2 regions of the Intrasporangium sp. Soil_C_50 genome follow, and region 1 is predicted to be linked to the other one. Evidence: predicted binding sites of a transcription regulator. Region 1 holds the regulator's gene; the other holds the start of a gene.

Evidence for each region. The regulator HspR, encoded in region 1, represses chaperone genes until heat shock. The targets are predictions, from matches to a motif close to AAGTTGAGTCNNNNNGACTCAACTT.
Region 2: the regulator HspR is predicted to act here: its motif matches at 6,442-6,466, upstream of AC3A5R_RS12590 (ATP-dependent Clp protease ATP-binding subunit).

What each region holds. Positions count from the first base shown of each region.
Region 1 is NZ_JBDGKB010000005.1:26,226-36,777, reverse strand. Features, by position in the region: gene dnaK (molecular chaperone DnaK) at 1-1,107, shown strand, start outside; gene AC3A5R_RS13275 (nucleotide exchange factor GrpE) at 1,104-1,766, shown strand; gene AC3A5R_RS13270 (DnaJ C-terminal domain-containing protein) at 1,868-2,899, shown strand; gene AC3A5R_RS13265 (heat shock protein transcriptional repressor HspR) at 2,946-3,398, shown strand; gene AC3A5R_RS13260 (ATP-binding protein) at 3,519-6,683, shown strand; gene AC3A5R_RS13255 (ribonuclease E inhibitor RraB) at 6,717-7,016, shown strand; gene AC3A5R_RS13250 (DivIVA domain-containing protein) at 7,037-7,441, opposite strand; gene clpB (ATP-dependent chaperone ClpB) at 7,594-10,155, shown strand; gene AC3A5R_RS13240 (hypothetical protein) at 10,324-10,552, shown strand, end outside.
Region 2 is NZ_JBDGKB010000004.1:228,704-239,255, reverse strand. Features, by position in the region: gene AC3A5R_RS12610 (amino-acid N-acetyltransferase) at 1-144, opposite strand, end outside; gene AC3A5R_RS12605 (LCP family protein) at 141-1,358, opposite strand; gene AC3A5R_RS12600 (FtsX-like permease family protein) at 1,381-2,715, opposite strand; gene AC3A5R_RS12595 (ABC transporter ATP-binding protein) at 2,712-3,512, opposite strand; gene AC3A5R_RS12590 (ATP-dependent Clp protease ATP-binding subunit) at 3,724-6,342, opposite strand; gene AC3A5R_RS12585 (nucleoside deaminase) at 6,666-7,178, opposite strand; gene AC3A5R_RS12580 (SAM-dependent methyltransferase) at 7,229-7,981, opposite strand; gene AC3A5R_RS12575 (alpha-hydroxy-acid oxidizing protein) at 8,049-9,344, opposite strand; gene AC3A5R_RS12570 (maleylpyruvate isomerase N-terminal domain-containing protein) at 9,363-10,187, opposite strand; gene AC3A5R_RS12565 (proline dehydrogenase family protein) at 10,346-10,552, shown strand, end outside.

The sequences.
Region 1 (10,552 bases):
GGCCCGATCCACCTCGACGAGAACGTCACCCGCGCGCAGTTCGAGCAGATGACCAAGGCGCTGCTCGACCGCACCAAGGCCCCGTTCCACAAGGTCATCGAGGACGCCGGCATCAAGGTGTCCGACATCGACCACGTCGTCCTCGTCGGCGGCTCGACCCGCATGCCCGCGGTCGCGGCCCTCGTCAAGGAGATGACCGGCGGCAAGGAGCCCAACAAGGGCGTCAACCCCGACGAGGTCGTCGCCATGGGCGCGAGCCTGCAGGCCGGCGTCCTCAAGGGCGAGCGCAAGGACGTCCTGCTCATCGACGTCACGCCGCTGAGCCTCGGCATCGAGACCAAGGGTGGCCTGTTCACCAAGCTCATCGAGCGCAACACCGCGATCCCGACGAAGCGCTCGGAGATCTTCAGCACCGCCGACGACAACCAGCCCTCGGTCCTCATCCAGGTCTTCCAGGGTGAGCGCGAGATCGCCCAGCACAACAAGTCGCTCGGCACCTTCGAGCTGACCGGCATCGCGCCGGCCCCCCGCGGCGTGCCGAAGATCGAGGTCACCTTCGACATCGACGCCAACGGCATCGTCAACGTCAGTGCCAAGGACCAGGGCACCGGCAAGGAGCAGAAGATGACGATCACCGGCGGCTCGGCCCTGTCCAAGGAGGAGATCGACCGGATGGTCAAGGACGCCGAGGCGCACGCCGAGGAGGACCACAAGCGTCGCGAGCAGGCCGAGGTGCGCAACCAGGCCGAGCAGCTCGTCTTCTCGACCGAGAACTTCCTCAAGGAGTCCGGCGACAAGATCCCGGCCGACGTCAAGACGCCGGTCGAGGAGTCGCTCGCCGACCTCAAGGCCGCGATCGCCGAGGGCTCCGAGGCCACGGCCGAGGACGTCAAGGCCAAGATCGAGGACCTCAACACCAAGTCGCAGGCCATGGGCCAGGCGGTCTACGCCTCGGAGCAGGCGAGCGCCGCCTCCGCCGGCGCCCCGGGCGCCGACGGCACGGGTCCCGACGGGGCCCACTCGGGTTCGGCCGGCGCGGACGCGTCCGACGACGACGTCGTCGACGCCGAGGTCGTCGACGAGGACGAGGCCAAGGACGCCAAGTGACCGAGTCCGCCCCGAACCCACAGGCCGAGGGCGCCCAGCCCGGCGCCGGCGGGCCCGAGGTGACGGACGCGCAGGGTGCCGGCGGCGAGTCCGCCGGCACCCCCGGCGCGGGCGCCCGGGGCCACCACACGTACTACGAGGGTGGCCCCGGCGCCTCGTCCGAGCCCGGTGGCGACGACGAGTACGACCACGGCTCGGAGTCCGCCACCGAGCGGGAGGCCCTCGCGCAGGAGGACGCGCTCGCGGCGTCCTACCTCGCCGACCTCCAGCGTCTGCAGGCCGAGTACGTCAACTACAAGAAGCGCGTCGACCGCGACCGCGAGGTCATCCGCCACACCGCGGTGGGCAGCGTCGTCGAGTCGCTGCTGCCGGTGCTCGACGACATCCACATGGCCCGTCAGGCCGGCGACCTCGCCGGCGGACCCTTCGCGGCCATCGCCGACAAGCTCGAGGCGACGCTCGGCCGTTTCGGCGTCGAGCGCCTCGGCGAGGCGGGCGAGGAGTTCGACCCCAACGTGCACGAGGCCCTCATGCACGTCGAGGCCGAGCTGCCCGAGGGTGCCACGGGCACGACCGTCGTCCAGGTGCTCCAGCCGGGCTACCGCATCGGTGACCGGCTCGTCCGCGCCGCCCGGGTGTCGGTTGCCGACCCCGCGTGAGCGCCACGCCGCGCCGACGCCCCACGCGTCGGCCGGCATCGATGATGATGTGAGGACCGCAGCGGATCGCGTGCGGCCGCAGCAGGAGAGGCAGGTGCGCCATGGCTAGCCAGGACTGGTTCGAGAAGGACTTCTACGCGACCCTCGGCGTCGCCCAGGATGCCGACGCTGCCGCGATCAAGAAGGCCTACCGCAAGCTCGCCCGCGACCTGCACCCCGACCACAACGTCGGCGACACCAGGGCCGAGGAGCGCTTCAAGGAGATCGGCGAGGCCTACGCGGTCCTGTCCGACCCCGAGCAGCGCCGCGAGTACGACGCGATCCGCGCCATGTCGCACGGGGGCGCCCGCTTCACCGCGGGCGGCCCCGGCGGCGGGGGCGCCGGGTTCGAGGACATCTTCTCCGCCTTCGGCGGGGCGGCTGGTCCCGGCGGCACCCGCGTCCGCTTCGGCGGGGGTGGTGCCGGTGCCGGCCAGCCGAACCTCGAGGACATCCTCGGGCAGATGTTCGGCGGCGGCGCCCCGGGTGGTGCGGGCGGCTTCGGCCAGCAGTACGGCGGCTATGGCGCGCCGGCCGGCCCGCGACCCGGCGCCGACGTGCAGGCCTCGACGAGCATCGGCTTCCGCGACGCCGTCGAGGGCTCCACGGTGACGCTCAGCTCGCCCGACCTCGGCCGGCTCAACGCGCGGATCCCCGCCGGTGTCAAGGACGGCCAGAAGATCCGCCTCCGCGGCAAGGGCCGTCAGGGCGAGGCCGGCGGTCCCGCCGGCGACCTCATCCTCACGGTGACCGTCGAGAAGCACCCGGTCTTCGGGCGCGACGGCGACAACCTCACCGTCGACCTCCCCGTCACCTTCGCCGAGGCCGCGCTCGGGGCCACCGTCCCGGTGCCGACCCTCGACGGCGGGCAGGTCAAGGTGCGCATCGCGGCCGGCACCCCGAGCGGGCGCGTCCTGCGCGTCAAGGGCCGCGGCGTCCACCGCGGCGAGCACACCGGCGACCTCCTGGCCAAGGTGCAGGTCGTCGTGCCGCAGCGGCTCACCGACGAGGCCCGCGCCGCGATCGAGACGATGGCTGCGGCCGAGGACGGCCAGGACCCCCGCGCCGACCTCTTCCGCCGGGCCCGGGCCTGACGCCGGACGGCCCACCCGAGGGCACGACGAGGAAGGAGCGGTGAGCATGGCACGCAGGAGCGCACGCCCCGCAGGGCACGACGACGACGCGCCCGTCTTCGTCATCTCCGTCGCGGCCGAGCTGGCCGGGATGCACGCGCAGACGCTGCGCCAGTACGACCGCCTCGGGCTCGTGACGCCGTCGCGGACCCGGGGCGGTGGGCGTCGCTACAGCACCCGCGACGTCGAGCTGCTCCGCGAGGTGCAGCGCCTCTCGCACGAGGGCGTCTCGCTCGTCGGCATCCAGCGCATCCTCGACCTCGAGAACCACGTGACCGCGCTGCAGTCCAGGGTCGAGGAGCTCGCGGCCGACCTCGAGCGCACCCGGGCGGCCCTGCACGCGAGCACGCGGTTCTTCGCGGTCGGCCCGCGCGGCGAGGCCGTCCCGATGCGTCCCGGGCAGCGCCCGCCGCGCACCGCCGCCTCGCAGGCGCTCGTCGTCTGGCGTCCTCAGCACTGACGCGACAGGGCCAGCGGCGCGTCCGCGCCCGTTTGGCAAGCCCGGGGTGAGGTGCAAGGATTGCCGGGCCTCCAGCCACGCGGGCACTGGCTGTGCCATGCCCAGGTGGAGGATCTTCTCTTGACCCACCCGCTCGACCCGACGACGTCGTACGGTGTTCCCGACCCTGCCGGAGCCGGCGAGACGTGGGAGCAGATGCCGAGGCTCGTGCTGCCCGAGACCGATCTCGGGCGTCTCTTCGCAACCGTCGACTGGGCGGCCACCGCGCTCGGCCCCGTGGACACGTGGCCGGCCGAGCTCGTCAGCGTGGTCAACGCGGCGCTGGCGCAGCGGTTCCCCATCCTCGTGTGCTGGGGTCCCGAGCTGCTCATGCTCTACAACGACGCCTACCGGGTCCTGCTCGGCGACGAGAAGCACCCGGCGGCTCTCGGCCTGCCGGTGCGCGACGTGTGGCCCGAGGTGTGGGACGTCATCGAGCCGCGGTTCACCGAGGTGACGACGACGCGCGAGCCGTCGTGGGACGAGGACCAGCTGCTCGTCGTCGATCGCAACGGCTTCCTCGAAGAGGCCTACTTCACGTGGTCCTACAGCGTCGTCAGCGGTTCCGAGGGGGAGGTCGCCGGGATCCTCGACATCTCGACCGAGACGACGAGCAAGGTGCTGGCCGAGCGGCGCGCCTCGATCGTGTCGCGGCTCGGCGCGGCCCTCGGCGGCGCCGCCACGATCGAGGACGTCGAGCGGCTGGCGCTCGGGATCGTGCGCGAGAACGTCAACGACCACGCGTCCGTCGACCTCGTGGTGGACCCCGTCGAAGCGGCGGACGCGGTCGACGCGCCGGGCGCTCCCGCCGGCCACGTGCACGTCGTGCCGGTCGTCGAGCCCGGCCGCGACGAGGCGAGCGCCTCGCTCGTCTTCACCGCCAACCTGCGGCGCCCGTGGGACGAGCAGCTGCAGGCCTACGTCGAGCTGTGCGCGTCGCACGTCGCCGCCGCCTTCGCCGGGGTGCGCCGCCTCGACGACGAGCGGCAACGGGCCGAGGCCCTCGCCGAGCTCGACGCCGCCAAGAGCGCCTTCTTCACCAACATCAGCCACGAGCTGCGCACCCCGCTGACGCTCATCGCCGGTCCCGTCGAGGACGCCCTCGACGAGCCCGACCTCGAGCCGGCCGTCCGGCGCCACCTCGAGCTCGTCGGCCGCAACGCCGAGCGGCTGCGGGTCCTCGTCGACCAGCTGCTCGACATCACCCGCATCGACGCCGGCCGGGTCGAGCCGCACGTCGTCGAGACCGACGTCGCCGAGCTCGTGCGCGGCCTCGCTGCCAGCTTCCGCCCCGCCGTGCACCGCGTCGGGCTCACCTTCGCCACCGACGTGCCCGACCTCGGCCGTCCCGCCTGGGTCGACCGCGACATGGTCGAGCGGATCGTGCTCAACCTGCTGTCCAACGCCCTGAAGTACACGCCCACGGGCGGGGTCGAGGTGACCCTCCACGCGCTGGAGGACGGCTTCGAGGTGCTCGTCACCGACTCCGGGATCGGCATCCCGGCGGCCGACCTCGCGTCGGTCTTCGAGCGGTTCCGGCAGCTGCCGCGCACCGACGGCGCGCGCTCGCGGGAGGGCGCCGGCATCGGCCTCTTCCTCGTGCGCCAGCTCGCCGAGCTGCAGGGCGGCCACGCCTGGGTCGACTCGGTCGAGGGCATGGGCAGCACGTTCGGCGTCCGCCTCCCGTGGGGTCGGCCCCCGGAGGGCGTCGAGCCGGCGAGCCCGTCGATCACGCCGCGCGCCGTCGAGTCCTTCCTCGTCGAGGCCCAGGGCTGGGACGCCGGGGCCGACGCGCCCCTCGACGACGCCATCGTCGCCGCCCTGCCGGCCGAGCCCGGTCTCGCGCCGGTCAACGGCGTCGAGGTGCAGCCCGACGAGCGTCCCCTGCTGCTGCTCGCCGAGGACAACGGCGACATGCGCGCCTACCTCGCGGAGGCCCTGGCCGACCGGTACGAGGTCGTCACCGCCCGCGACGGCGTCGAGGCCCTGAAGGCGGCGCGGTCACGCCGGCCCGACCTCGTCCTCGCCGACGTCATGATGCCGCGGCTCGACGGCCTCGGCCTGCTGCAGGCGCTGCGCGACGACGACGTGCTCGCCGACCTCCCCGTGGTCATGCTGACCGCGCGGGCCGGCGACGAGGCGAGCGTCACCGGCCTCGTCCGCGGCGCCGACGACTACGTCGCCAAGCCCTTCGAGATGCGTCACCTGCGGGCTCGCCTGTCCGCCAACCTCGCCCGTTCCCGCGAGCGCGCCCGCGACGCCGCGTGGCGCCGCGCCGTCGTCGCCTCGCTGCACGAGCCGCTGGCCGTGTTCGAGCCCGGCGGACGGGTCGTCTCGCTCAACGAGGCCTTCACCCGCACCTACGGTTGGAGCCTCGAGGACGGCCCCATCGAGCTGCCCCACCCGTGGACCGTCGAGGGCGCCACGACGGCCGCTGGCCGCGTCGAGCGCATCCTCGCCTCGAGCGGCACGGTCGAGGAGTCGCTGGCGATCGCCCGCAGCGACGGCAGCCGCGCGCAGGTGTCGATCACCTCGTCGGTCATCCCGGCCAGCGGCATGCACCCGGCCCTCGTCGTCAGCGTCGTGCGCGACACGACCCTGCAGCACGAGGCCGAGCAGCGCCGCGCCCGCGCTGCCGCGCTCGTCTCCGAGCTGCGCTCGGCGGAGGACCTCGAGACGGTCGTGTCCGCGGTCGTCACGGGCTTCAGCATCCTCTTCGACGGCATCGCGACGCTCCAGCTGCCCGGGCGCTCCGCCGCCGAGCGGCTCTACTTCAAGCCGCACGGCCCGACGCCCGCCGCCGAGCTGCACCCGCTCACCCGCGCCGTGCTCACGACCGGTGAGCTGCCGGGCGGGCAGGACGCGCGCGACGAGGCGGCGCCGGGGATCCTCTTCGAGCCGGCCGGGCCCGACTCGCCGGTGCGGGTCTGGGTGCGGTTCCGGGCACCGCGCGCGGTCTCGGCCGACGAGCGGATCGCCGGCGACCTCATCGCCCAGCTGCTGGCCCAGGCCGTCGACCGGGTCGCGGCGCGGCAGGACCGCGACAGCAAGGAGGCCCAGCTGCGCCAGGCCATCGAGAGCCACCGCCTCATCGGCCACGCCGTCGGCGTGCTCATCGAGCGGCACCGGATCACCTCGGTCCAGGGCTTCGAGATGCTGCGCCAGTCCTCGCTCAACCGCAACATCAAGCTGCGCGAGCTGGCCCAGCGCGTCGTCGAGACGGGCCTCGACCCCGTCGACGCCTGACGCCCGGCGCCTGGCCCTCCGTACACTCGCGCCGTGGAGCACGTGGACCCCGACGCGGCCGATGCGCCCGACGAGCTCGACGAGCTCGACGAGCTCGAGCACCTCCTCGTGCTGCCCGAGCGCGACGTCGCGGAGGAGGTCGCCGATCAGCTCGCGGCCGAGGGACTGCCGCACGTCCGCGTCGTGCGCGAGGCGCTGGCCGGTGAGGACGACTCCGAGGACCACGAGTGGGCGGTCCACGTGCGCACGCCCGACGACCCGGCCTGGGCCGAGCGGCTCACCGAGCTCGCGGAGGCCCACGACGGCTGGTACGACCCGGACCCGGGTGCTTGAGGAGGCAGCCGAAAAGCGCCTCAGTCGCCGCGGACGGCGCGGGTCAGGCGCCCGAGCAGTCCCGGTTTCGGCTCGACGATCGCCGACGGGAGGTCGACCGATGCAGGCGACGCGTCGGCGCCGTCCCACGCGTCCGCCGCCGGCGTGCTTCTGACGGGTCCCGCTCCGGGCGTGCCGAGCGTCTCGACGACGTGCTGCAGGGCGTCGTCGACGTCGACCATGTCGTAGCCGCGGCGGAACGACGTCGTCGTGAAACGGGCCCCGTCGACCGACGCCGCCACGGCACCCGCGGGCTCGTCGGAGTGCAGCCGAGCCACGACCCGCTCGAGGAACTCGTCGACCTCGCGTTCGTCGTAGCCGGGTCGCATCTGGGTGGTTCGGAAGCGCGCTCGGCGCAGCTCGTCGGCAAGGGTCCCGCGGTCCATGCCCCGAGCGTAGGGTCGGAGGCGGCAGGCGGAGACCTGAGTGTCGTCCGGCTGGTCCACGCGCGCACGAAGTTGAGCGGAATACACTCAACTGTGTCGCAGTTGTCCCCAGTGAACCGACCGCTTCATCCCCGCACGTCACAGGAGAACGCATGGACCTTCAGCTGACCAACAAGGCTCAGGAGGCCTTCGCCCAGGCCGCGACCACCGCGACCGGCAAGCACCACCCGAACATCGAGCCGGCACACCTGCTGCTCGCGTTGGCAGCCCAGTCCGGCACCACGACCCCCGCGCTCCTCACGGCCGGGGGCTCGTCGGTGGTCGCCGCCACGACTGCCGCCGAGAAGGCCATGGCGGCCCTGCCGCAGGTCACCGGCGGCACCCAGCAGCCCCAGCTGTCGCCGACCGCGGCCCGCGTCATCCAGCAGGCCCAGCAGTACATGACCGCGATGGGCGACACGTTCGTGTCCACCGACCACCTGCTCCTCGCGCTCGCCCGCACCGGCCAGTTCGGCCTCGACGCCGACGCCGTCGAGAAGGCCATCCCCGAGCTGCGCGGCGGCCGACCGGTCACCTCCGACAACCCCGAGGGCACCTTCGAGGCGCTCGCGAAGTACGGCACCGACCTCACGGCCCGCGCCCGCGAGGGCAGGCTCGACCCCGTCATCGGTCGTGACGCCGAGATCCGCCGCGTCGTGCAGGTGCTGAGCCGCCGCACGAAGAACAACCCCGTCCTCATCGGCGAGCCCGGCGTCGGCAAGACCGCCGTCGTCGAGGGCCTCGCCCAGCGCATCGTCGAGGGCGACGTGCCCGAGAGCCTGCGCGACAAGACCCTCTACAGCCTCGACCTCGGCGCGATGCTCGCCGGCGCGAAGTACCGCGGCGAGTTCGAGGAGCGGCTCAAGGCCGTCCTCGAGGAGATCCAGGGCAGCGACGGCCAGATCGTCACCTTCATCGACGAGATCCACACCGTCGTCGGGGCGGGCGCCGGCGGTGAGGGCGCCATGGACGCCGGCAACATGCTCAAACCGATGCTGGCCCGCGGCGAGCTGCGCCTCGTCGGCGCGACGACGCTCGACGAGTACCGCCAGCACATCGAGAAGGACGCCGCGCTCGAGCGACGCTTCCAGCAGGTCTTCGTCGGCGAGCCGTCGGTCGAGGACACCATCGCCATCCTCCGCGGCCTCAAGGAGCGCTACGAGGCGCACCACAAGGTGACCATCGCCGACTCAGCCCTGGTGGCGGCGGCGAGCCTCTCCGACCGCTACATCAGCGGTCGCCAGCTGCCCGACAAGGCGATCGACCTCATCGACGAGGCCGCCTCGCGGCTGCGCATGGAGATCGACTCCAGCCCCGTCGAGATCGACGAGCTGCGCCGTGCCGTCGACCGGCTGAAGATGGAGGAGTTCGCGCTCGAGCAGGAGACCGACGCCGCGTCGCGCGACCGCCTCGAGCGGTTGCGTCAGGACCTCGCCGACCGCACCGAGGAGCTCGCCGCGCTCAACGCCCGGTGGGAGGCCGAGAAGTCGGGCCTCAACGCCGTCGGCGACCTCAAGGCCCGAGTCGAGGACCTGCGCACCCAGGCCGACAGACTCCAGCGCGAGGGCGACCTCGGCGCCGCGTCGAAGATCCTCTACGGCGACATCCCGACCCTGGAGAAGCAGCTCGCCGAGGCCCAGGAGCGCGAGGAGTCGGCCTCGACCTCCGACGAGGCGCCGATGGTCAAGGAGGAGGTCGGCGCCGACGACATCGCCGACGTCATCTCCGCGTGGACCGGCATCCCCGCCGGGCGCCTCCTCGAGGGCGAGTCGGAGAAGCTCCTGCACATGGAACAGCACATCGGCGCCCGCCTCATCGGGCAGGCCGAGGCCGTGCGCGCCGTGTCCGATGCCGTCCGTCGCACCCGCGCCGGCGTCTCCGACCCCGACCGGCCGACCGGCAGCTTCCTCTTCCTCGGCCCCACCGGGGTCGGCAAGACCGAGCTGGCCAAGAGCCTCGCCGACTTCCTCTTCGACGACGAGCGCGCCATGGTGCGCATCGACATGTCGGAGTACTCCGAACGGCACGCGGTGGCCCGCCTCATCGGCGCGCCGCCCGGCTACGTCGGCTACGAGGAGGGCGGCCAGCTCACCGAGGCCGTGCGGCGCAGGCCGTACTCCGTCGTCCTGCTCGACGAGGTCGAGAAGGCCCACCCCGAGACCTTCGACATCCTGCTGCAGGTGCTCGACGACGGCCGCCTCACCGACGGCCAGGGCCGCACCGTCGACTTCCGCAACGTCATCCTCGTGCTGACGAGCAACCTCGGCTCGCAGTACCTCGTCGACCCGATGCTCTCCCCGCAGCAGAAGCGCGACGAGGTCATGGCGGTCGTGCGCACGGCGTTCAAGCCCGAGTTCCTCAACCGGCTCGACGAGGTCGTCGTCTTCGACGCCCTGAGCCAGGACGACCTCGCCCACATCGTCGACCTGCAGGTACGGGCGTTCGCGGCGCGCCTCGGCGACCGGCGCATCGCGCTCGGGGTCACCGACGCCGCGCGGCGCTGGCTGTCCGAGCGTGGCTACGACCCGGCCTACGGTGCCCGGCCGCTGCGCCGGCTCGTCCAGCGCGAGATCGGCGACCGGCTGGCCCGCAGCATCCTCGCCGGCGAGGTGCACGACGGCCAGACGGTCACCGTCGACCTCGACACCTCCGGCGACCAGCTCGTCCTGTCCTGACCCGTCACCGGTCTACCCGATCCGGGCCCGCCGACGCCGCAGCGTCGGCGGGCCCGTCCGTTCTGTCCCGCGAGTCCGGGGGAAACCCCGACATGCACGGGCCATGGCGCGGAAACTCTTGCTACGAGGGCGAATCGCCGAAACCCTCGGAAAGCAAGAGGTGCACAGATGCACACGAAGTTCGCAGCCGGGACAGGGGTGGCGCTGCTGCTCACCGCCTCCGGCCTCGTCGCCGCGTCGCCCGCCACGGGCGCCGCGCTACCGCCGAAGACGTCGTTCACGGTCCGCACCTCGTTCGTGTCGGACCCGAGCGACATCGTCGGCGCCAACGGACCGTGGTCGGACTGCACGACGGTCTCGAACCTGTCCAACGTCGCCAACCAGGTGTCGCCGACGA
Region 2 (10,552 bases), on a different contig from region 1:
CACCCGGAACTCCTGCACCGACTCGTAGTAGGTGACGGCCTCCTTGCTCACGAGGACGCGTCGCTCGGCGAGGGGAGCGACGAGCGCGCGGATCGCCCGGATGTCGGCGGTCCGCGCCCGCCGCAGCACCGGCGCGTCGCTCACGCGAGGTTCCCGTCGCGGAACTGCGCGAAGAGGCGTCGGGCCTCGGCGCCGAGCACGACGATCGACTGCTGCCCGGCCCACCCGAAGGCGCCCTTGGCGACACCGCGGCCGACCTTTAGCGGGTTGAGCGTGTGCAGGCCCGCGGTGAAGGTGAGGATCTGCTCGGCGTCGAGGTTGCTCCTGCCGACCGTGCTGAAGCTCGTCAGGGCCTTGGGGATGGCGATGGGCCCGGCCAGCTTCGCCTTGATCGCCGCCGCGAGGATGACCTCGCCCTGGTGGCGTGACCGGCCGAAGTCGCCGTCGGGCAGGGTCTTGCGCTCGCGTGCGTAGGCGAGGGCCTCGGCACCGGTCAGTGTCTGGGCGCCGGCCTTGATGACCATGTTCTTGGCGTGCGAGGCGACGACGGTCTTCGGGATGACGATGGGGATGCCGCCCTGCTCGTCGACGACCTTCTTGAAGCCGGAGAACCCGATGACGACGTAGCCCTGCAGGGGAAGGCCGGTGACGCGTCGGACGGTGGCGACCTGCGCGGCGGGGCCGCCGAACACCATGGCGGAGTTGATCTTTCCCTTCCCGCCGGTCGACAGGGGCACCCAGAGGTCGCGCGCCATGCCCATGACGCCGCCACCGCCGGAGCCGTCCTGGCCGATGACCTGGAGCACGTCTGCCCGGGTCCGTTCGAGGGGCTGGCCCTTGCGTGCGTCCGACCCGATGGCAAGCACCCAGCGGGGGCCCTTGGGGCCCAAGGACGGCCGGTCGACGCCGAGGCCGGGCCACCAGCCTCCGACGACCTTCCACGTGGGCCCGACGGCGAGTGTGACATCGTCGCCGGCCGTGACCACGGCGACCGGGGTGCCCATCCACGACCCGACGGACGCCGTGGCCCCCGCGGGCAGTGCAGCGGGCTTGCGCGCGGCGAGATCGGACTTCGCGCTGGGGCTCGCGGCGGCGCCGAGGTCGCCTCCGGCGTAGACCCGCTTGACGAGCGCCGCCAGCGGGGCCGGCGCGCCGGCGATGCCGTCGCCCGGGGTGGGGGTCGCGGAGGAGGTGCCGCTCGAGCCGGTGCCGGTGGCCGCGTTCGAGACCGACCCGGACGCGGGGGAGCCGGTCGGCGAGGAGGTGCACGACGCCAGCAGGGCCACGCTCGCGGCGGCCACGACGGCGACGCGCGTGCCGGTGCGGCGACGCGTGGCGGGGCGGTGCACGGAAGTCACCGCCCCACCGTAGACGACCGGTTCACGCGACGCGGGAGGCCGTCCGAACGAGGGAACGAGAGGCCAGGACCGAGGCCAGCACGACCGCCCCGGCGAGCGCCGACGTCACGACGAACCGTACGACGAGCGCCGTGTCGAGGTGGCTGGAGAAGGGCAGCATCAGGACGAGGACGAACCCCGCCGACAGGCCGATCGTCACCGCGAGCGGCAGCGCCACCTCCAGGGCGCGCGCCCGGTGCAGGGCCGACTGCCCCGTGCCGGCCAGGGCCAGCGCGCGGTACTGGTCGCGCTGGTCGAGCACCCGCGCGGCCTGGACGACGCCGGTCGAGGTGGCTCCGACGACGGTGATGATCGCCAGGGTGACGAAGGCGCCGGTGCCGAGGTCGGCCGCGAGGTACTGCTCGAGACCGGGCGCCGGGTCGTCGACCACGGTGAGGCTCGTGAACCCGGTGACGACGACGGCGAGCCCGAGCGCCCCGACGGCCCGCCACGTGCTCTTCGGGTCGTCGACGATGCGTCGGGCCGCGAGCAGCGTCGTGGCGGTGGGCGCCACCCGGGCGGCGAGGCGCCCGGCGACCATGACGACCCACGGCCCGACCGCGTTGACCGCGAGGATCACCGCGCCGAGCACGAGGACGATGACGACGCGGTCCGGCTCCTTCATGGGCGTGATGACGAGCACCCAGGCGGCGCCGGCGGCAGCCGCGACGAGCAGCCGCAGCAGGCTGAGCCGCTTCGGGCTCGTGCGGGCCGCGACGCCGAGCGGGCTGACGGCCACCCGGGCCAGGCTCGACGCACCCGACAGCACCGCCACGACGACCACGGCGGCCACGACGAGGCCGGTCTTCCACAGCGGCAGCAGCAGCTCGCCGAGGTCGAAGGCGTGGCCCTGGAAGGTCAGCCGTGCCACGAGCGGCAGCACCGCGACGTAGAGGACGACGCCGACCAGTGCGCCGACGAGGGCCTGGGCGGCCGCCTCGGTCAGCGTCATGAGGGTCACCTGCCCGGTCGTGCCACCCGCGAGCCGCAGCGCCGCGAGCCGCTGATCACGCCGGGCGATGGCCAGGCGCGCAGCCACGCCGCCGAGGGTGAGGATGGGGATGACCATGCACGTCGTCGCGATCCACGCGAGTGTGACGTAGAGGTCGCCGATCGTGGCCGCGTCGATCGACAGGCCGCCGGCGTCGGCGCCCGGGGGCGTCGCGTTGCGCGCCTCGAAGGCGGTCAGCCCCGCTACGCAGACGAGCAGCGACGCCGTCGCGACCGCAAAGGACACGATGGCGAGCACGCCGGGCACCCGGTCCTCGCCGGCTCCGGCCCGGCGCAGCCGCCACCACAGCGACAGTGCAGCCCTCATCGGGCCACCCCCGGCGCCGGAACCGCCACGGACGCGTCGGGCGCCGTGCCGGGCGCCGTGCCGGGCGCGACGCCGACTGTGGCTCCCGGTCGGCGCGTCGTCCGCTCGACGACGCGCCCGTCCCGCACCCGCACGACGGTGCCGCACCACGCTGCGACGTTCTCGTCGTGCGTCACGACGACGAGGGCCGCGCCGGTGTGGGCGGCCAGGTCGGTGAGGTGGCGCATCACGTCTGCGCTCGTGTGCTGGTCGAGGGCGCCTGTCGGCTCGTCGGCGAACACGACGCCGGGGCGCGCCACCATGGCCCGGGCGATGGCGACGCGCTGGGCCTGCCCGCCCGACAGCTCGCCGGGGCGTCGCTTCTCGAGGCCGGCGAGCCCGAGCGGCGCGAAGAGCGGCATCGCCTGGCGCGTCGCGGTCCGTCGCGAGACCCCGTCGAGCATGAGCGGCAGGGCCACGTTCTCGACGGCGGGCAGCTCGGGCAGAAGCATCCCCTGCTGGAAGACGAAGCCGAAGTCCTTGCGGCGCAGGGTGGTCCGCTCACGGTCGGACATCCGGGCGACGTCGCGGCCGCGCCACAGCACTTGGCCGCCGGTCGGGCGCAGGATGCCGGCGAGCACGTGCAGCAGCGTCGTCTTGCCCGAGCCCGACGGGCCCATGACGGCGAGGCTCTCGCCGGGTCGCACGGTCAGGTCGACGCCCCCGAGCGCTGGCGGGGTCTGGCCGGGGTTCCGGCCGTAGGTCATGACGAGGTCCGTGGCGACGAGGCCCTCGGTCGCGTTCTGGTTCTGGCTCATGGCCCCAACCCTCGCCGCGCGGGGTGGTCCACGTCGTCGGCCGACGGGACCGACGCGTCCGGCCCGGCTACGACCGGGGTCTGACGAGAGTGAGCTCCGGCGTCCGCCCTCGGTCGAAGGGCGCCGACGCCGTCGGACGCGGGGACGGCGAAGGGGCCGGGGAGACGTGTCCCCGGCCCCTTCGGCCGTGTTGTCCTACCGCGTCAGCGGTTCAGCGCTCGCCGCCGGCCACCCCGTGGTCGGGGTAGACGGTGTCGTCGGGCACCGACGGGCCGGCCGTCACGTTGACACCCAGGGCCTCGTCGAGGGCCGCGCCCTCGGGCAGCGCCGGGAGGTCGTCGGCCGGGCGGTGCGACGCGTCGGGGTGGGCCATGTCGGAGAAGGTGAACGTCTCCTCCTTGCCCTCGCCCTCGGTGTCGACCTTGATGTACTGCCCGGACGTGAACTCGGCGTAGAGGATCTTCTCCGAGAGGGCGTCCTCGATCTCGCGCTGGATGGTGCGACGCAGCGGGCGCGCACCGAGCACGGGGTCGTAGCCCTTCTTGGCGAGCAGGTCCTTGGCCGCCTGCGTGAGCTCGATGCCCATGTCCTTGTCCTTGAGCCGCTTGTCGAGCTTGGCGATCTCGAGGTCGACGATCTGCGTGATCTCGTCCTTGTTGAGGTGCGGGAACACGATGGTGTCGTCGACGCGGTTGAGGAACTCGGGCCGGAAGTGCTGCTTGAGCTCGTCGGTGACCTTCGCCTTCATACGCTCGTAGTCCGAGCGGCTGTCGGGCCCGGCCGAGAAGCCCATGTTGGCCTTGGAGATGTCCCGCGTGCCGAGGTTGGTCGTCATGATGATGACCGTGTTCTTGAAGTCGACCATCCGACCCTGGGAGTCGGTGAGGCGGCCGTCCTCGAGCACCTGGAGCAGCGAGTTGAAGATCTCCGGGTGGGCCTTCTCGACCTCGTCGAAGAGCACGACGGAGAACGGCTTGCGGCGCACCTTCTCGGTGAGCTGGCCGCCCTCCTCGTAGCCGACGTAGCCGGGGGGCGAGCCGAACAGGCGGCTCACCGTGTGCTTCTCGGAGTACTCGGACATGTCGAGCTGGATGAGCGCGTCCTCGCTGCCGAAGAGGAACTCGGCGAGCGTCTTGGCCAGCTCGGTCTTACCGACGCCGGTGGGGCCGGCGAAGATGAACGAGCCACCCGGACGACGCGGGTCCTTCAGACCGGCGCGGGTGCGGCGGATCGCCTGGGACAGCGCCTTGACGGCGTCGTCCATGCCGACGATGCGCTTGTGCAGCTCGTCCTCCATGTGGAGCAGTCGGCTCGACTCCTCCTCGGTCAGCTTGAAGACCGGGATGCCGGTGCTGGCAGCCAGGACCTCGGCGATGAGCTCCTCGTCGACCTCGGCCACGACGTCCATGTCGCCCGACTTCCACTGCGCCTCGCGCTCGGCCTTCTCCTGTCGCAGGCGTTTCTCGTCGTCGCGGACACGGGCCGCGCGCTCGAAGTCCTGGCCGTCGATCGCCGACTCCTTCTCGCGGACCAGCGCGGCGATCTTCTCGTCGAAGTCGCGCAGGTCCGGCGGCGCCGTCATCCGGCGGATGCGCAGTCGTGCGCCCGCCTCGTCGATGAGGTCGATCGCCTTGTCCGGGAGGAAGCGGTCGTTGATGTACCGGTCGGCCATGTTCGCCGCGGCGACGAGCGCGCCGTCGGTGATCGTGACCCGGTGGTGCGCCTCGTAGCGGTCGCGCAGGCCCTTGAGGATCTCGATGGCGTGCGGCAGCGTCGGCTCCTGCACCTGGATCGGCTGGAAGCGCCGCTCGAGGGCCGAGTCCTTCTCGATGTGCTTGCGGTACTCGTCGAGCGTCGTCGCGCCGATCGTCTGCAGCTCGCCGCGGGCCAGCATCGGCTTGAGGATGCTCGCCGCGTCGATGGCGCCCTCGGCAGCACCGGCACCGACGAGCGTGTGGATCTCGTCGATGAAGATGATGATGTCGCCGCGGGTGCGGATCTCCTTGAGGACCTTCTTGAGCCGCTCCTCGAAGTCACCGCGGTAACGGCTGCCGGCCACGAGCGAGCCGAGGTCGAGGGTGTAGAGCTGCTTGTCCTTGAGCGTCTCGGGCACCTCGCCCTTGACGATGTCCTGGGCCAGGCCCTCGACGACGGCGGTCTTGCCGACGCCGGGCTCGCCGATGAGGACGGGGTTGTTCTTGGTGCGGCGGGACAGCACCTGCATGACCCGCTCGATCTCCTTCTCGCGCCCGATGACCGGGTCGAGCTTGCCCTCGCGGGCGGCCTGCGTGAGGTTGCGGCCGAACTGGTCGAGCACGAGCGACCCCGCCGGGGTGCCCTCGCCCTGGGCCTGGCCGACTCCGGCGCCGGCCTTCTCGCTGCCCTGGCCGCCCTGGTAGCCCGACAGGAGCTGGATGACCTGCTGGCGCACCTTGTTCAGCTCGGCGCCGAGCTTGACGAGCACCTGCGCGGCGACGCCCTCGCCCTCACGGATGAGGCCGAGGAGGATGTGCTCGGTGCCGATGTAGCTGTGGCCGAGCTGGAGGGCCTCGCGCAGCGAGTACTCGAGGACCTTCTTGGCGCGGGGCGTGAAGGGAATGTGGCCGGTGGGGGCCTGCTGCCCCTGGCCGATGATCTCCTGGACCTGGGCCCGGACCGCTTCGAGCGAGATGTCGAGCGACTCGAGGGCCTTCGCGGCGACGCCTTCGCCTTCGTGGATCAGACCCAGGAGGATGTGCTCGGTCCCGATGTAGTTGTGGTTGAGCAGGCGCGCTTCCTCCTGCGCGAGGACAACCACCCTCCGGGCCCTGTCGGTGAACCGTTCGAACATGTTCTTCTCCTGACTGATCGAGAGACATCTCGATGCTATCCGTGCCCGCTGTCGACGAGCACAACCCGACCAACGCGGCGGCGTCGGGTCCTGTTCCCCATCCTGAGTCGGTTGCGCTCAGGTTCGGCCTCTGTTCGCCGTGGGCGAAACGCTGTCCACCCCTCGACCCACGCCTCCGGCCGCGCGACCGAGCTGTGCTGGAGGGACAAGTGGCCGGATCGAACCGCCCGAACGCCCCTCTCCGGCCACTTCCCGCGCGTCGATCCGGCCGCTCGACCCGTCCACGTGCGGTCGGCGGGGTTCGTGGCGGCGGGCCCGATGCGTCAGGCGGGTGGGTGACGGCGGGCGAAGCGCCGGTGCAGGTCGTGCACCTCGTCCTCGAGCTGGGGTGCCGGGCCGGCGACGACGGCGTCCGGCACGACGTCGGTGATGGCGAGCGCGCGGACCGGAGAGGGCGGCGCGCCCCACGACGCCCGCCACCGGCCCAGCTGCTCGCTGCTGACGGCGTAGACGATCCGGCCCAGGCCCACCCAGCCGTGCGCGGCCGAGCACATGGCGCAGTGCTCGCCCGAGGTGTAGACCGTGGCCGCGGCGCGCTCCGATCCGGTGAGGCGCGCGCCGGCCCAGCGGGCGATGGCGAGCTCGGGGTGCTGCGTCTCGTCCATCTCGACGACGTGGTTGTGGTCCTCGAAGAGCACCTCGCCGTCCGCGGACACGAGCACCGAGCCGAACGGCTCGTCGCCGCGCTCGAGCGCCAGTCGGGCCAGCTCGACGGCCCGGCGCAGGTGGACGAGGTCGGCCGCGGTGACGCGTGTGGCATCGGTGTCGTCGGGCACGCCCGACGCGTCGGTGCCCGTGGCGTCGGTGCCCGTGGCGTCGGTGCCACTCACGCGACCCTCCCGGTGACGAGCGCGAACGTGACGAAGGCGCCACCGTCGGCCTCGAGCATCTGCTGCACCGGCGAGGTTGCCTGGCCCTTGAGCTCGTTGACCGCCCGCTCCCACAGCAGCCAGTTCGCGCAGCCCTCCGGCTGGGTGCGCGCCGTGACCGACGCGAACGCGCGGCTGAAGTCCCACTGGCTGCGCAGCCACTCGGCGGTGTGCCAGGCAGCGGTCTCGGCGCCGACGACCTTGTCGACGTGGTCGGGGATCTCGCCGAGCTCGCGCACCTCGGTGGTCAGCGCCGGCGTCGCCACGCCGAGCTGGCCGCCCGGGCGCAGGAACTTGGCGACGTAGGGCGGGTAGTGGTCGCCGGTGCCGAAGTACTCCCACGCGTCGATGCTGAGGATCGCGTCGAAGGCGCCGCGGCCGAAGGGCAGCTGGTGGGCGTCGACCCGCACCGGCAGGACGCGGTCGGCCACGCCCTCCTTGTCGAACACGGCGGCGGCCTCGCTCGGGTCGACCCAGAGGTCGGCCGCCACGACCTGCACGCCGTACTCCTTGGCCAGGAACACCGACGTCGCGCCGAGGCCGGACCCCAGGTCGAGCACGCGCATGCCCGGGCGCAGGTCGAGGTCTGCCGCGAGGTCCTCGAGCAGCCACAGCGGGTGGGGGCCCATGTCGAGGTCGACGAGCCACATGGCGTCGTACTTCGCGGACTTGGGAAAGGCGTCCTTCGTGAGGTGGTCCAGCGCAGGCATGCCCTGATCCTCCCTGTCACGGGTCCCGGCGTCGACCGAGATCCACTGTGCGAGCTGGCGACGCGGCTCAGGAGAGGCGCGCGAGGTCGTCGGGCGTCAGTGCCGCGACCGACGTCCGCCCCGTGAGCGCCAGCTGGAGGTCGAGCTCGGCCCGCAGGTTGCGGAGCACCTCGGCGACGCCGGTCGCACCGCCCAGCGCCAGCCCGTACACGTGGGGCCGACCGACGCCGACCGCACTGGCTCCCAGTGCGAGGGCGACGAAGGCGTCTGCGCCGCAACGGATCCCGCTGTCGAACACGATCGGCATCGCGGACCCGGCGCCGCGGACCACGTCAACGACCCCGGGCAGCGCGTCGAGCGCCGCTACCGACCGGTCGACCTGCCGCCCGCCGTGGTTCGACACCCAGAGCCCGTCGACGCCCTCGTCGACCGCGCGCAACGCGTCCTCGGGGTGCAGCACGCCCTTGAGCACGACGGGCATCGTCGTCAGGGCGCGCAGGCGCGGTAGGTCCTCCCACGTCAGCGACGGCCGGCTGAAGACGTCGAGGAACACCTCGACCGCGGCCCGCGGCTCGGCCGAGGTGAGGTTGCGACGCGTGTCGCCCGGGTGGTTGCGGCTCATCGACAGCAGCGTCGACACCGCCGCCGGGGTGGGGCGCGGACGCTCTTGTGCCCCAGCGGATTCCGCGGCCGCGACGCGCTCCGCCACCAGCCGGCGGAAGACGGGGTCGGACGTGTACTGAGCGATGCCCTCGCCGCGCGCGAACGGCAGGTGCCCCAGGTCGAGGTCGCGCGGGCGCCAGCCGAGGTAGGCGGTGTCGAGGGTGACGACGAGCGCCTCGCTGCCGCAGGCCTCGGCGCGCGACACGAGGCTTTCGACGAGGTCGTCGTCGCTGCTCCAGTACAGCTGGTACCAGTGGCCGGACCTTCCGAGCTCGCGCGCGACGTCCTCCATCGGCACCGACGCCTGGGTGCTCAGGACCGGCGTCACGTGCTGCTCCCGTGCGCCCCGGGCAACCGCGAGGTCGGCGTCGGCGTGCGCCATCGACAGCACGCCGATGGGGGAGACGAGGAAGGGTGAGGCGTGGCGGCGTCCGAACAGCTCGACCGACTGGTCGCGCTCCCGGGTGTCGACGAGCATGCGGGGCACCACCTGCCAGCGGTCGAAGGCCTCGCGGTTGGCGCGCGCGGTGGCCTCGGACCCGGCCGACCCTGCGACGTAGGCGAACCCGCGCCTCGACATGACGCGTCGGGCGGCCTCCTCCAGCTGCGTGCCGTCGGTGGGGACCTCGGGCCGTCGCCCGAAGGCGCCCGCCCGGTAGATCGCCGACTGCACCGCGCGGCCGAGTCCTGCCTCAGGCATCGAACCTCCTCCTCATGCTCACCACGTCACCGACACCGTGTCGCGCCACCAGCGCTCGAGCGCGTCGACGGGCTCGGCGTCGGTGCGGCTCCACAGCCGCAGGAACAGCTCGACCGCACCACCGGTCCAGGCCACGTCGGCGCCCGCGTCCAGTGCCTCGACGTCGGTGATCCGGGTCGTCGTCGCCGGGCGGTCGGGGGCGAGGTCGAGCAGCCAGGCGAGCGACGCGTCGTCGGGCCGCACGAGCAGCCGCGTCGGCCGTTCGGGCTGGGCCCCCTGCTTGCGGCGCGGCACGAAGCCGGTCAGCAGCTCGTCGAGGCCGTCGGCGGCCGGGCGCGGGCGCAGCCACGTCTCGTCGGCGCGAGGCGCCCGGCCGAGGCGGGCCGCCATGGCGTCGACGGCGTGCACCGAGGTCTCGAAGCACTGCCGCCGCGTCCAGAAGACGCGGGGCGCGGGCGCGTCGTGCAGGAAGGTGAGGGCGTCGAGGTCGTCCGGCGCGTCGGACAGGGCCTGCAGCAGGCCGGTGGCACCCTCGTCGAACCACTCGAGCACGTCGGACGCGCTGCGCCCCTCAGCCTCGAACCGCTGCGGGTCCTGCACCGGGGCGCCTCGTACGTGGCTCGTGGCCCAGCGGTGCACCATCCCCTGGTGGGCCACGAGGTCGAGCACCGTCCAGCCGGGGCACGTGGGCACCGACGCGTCGAGGCCGGCCGAGCCGGCGTTGCCGCGCAGCACGGTCGAGGCGGTGCCCAGGCCCTCGCCGAGGTCCTCGAGCGTCATGCCGGACGCCAGCACCGAGGCGGGGCTCGACGAATCGGACGCGTCGGGGGAGTGCTGGCTCACGGCCCGAGTCTGCCGCACCGGAGCCCGACCCGCGGCGGGCAGCGACGGCGCCCGGCAGCGGGCGTGGACGGGGCACCCGGCCCGCGGCGGTAGATTTCGCCCGAGGGACGGCCACCGCCGCCCGTCCGTAACGCCCGAGAAGACCCCGGAGGCCCGCCGTGGACGCCAGCGACCTGCTGCGCAACTCCCTCCTGCAGCTGTCGAAGCAGGAGAAGATCCGAGACGTCATCGAGAAGGCGCCCGTGTCGCGCTCGGTCGTCAAGCGCTTCGTGCCCGGCACCGACCGCGCCGACGTCGTCGGTGCCGCCGGCGAGATCGCCGCCTCCGGGCGACTCGCCACGATCGACTACCTCGGGGAGGACTGC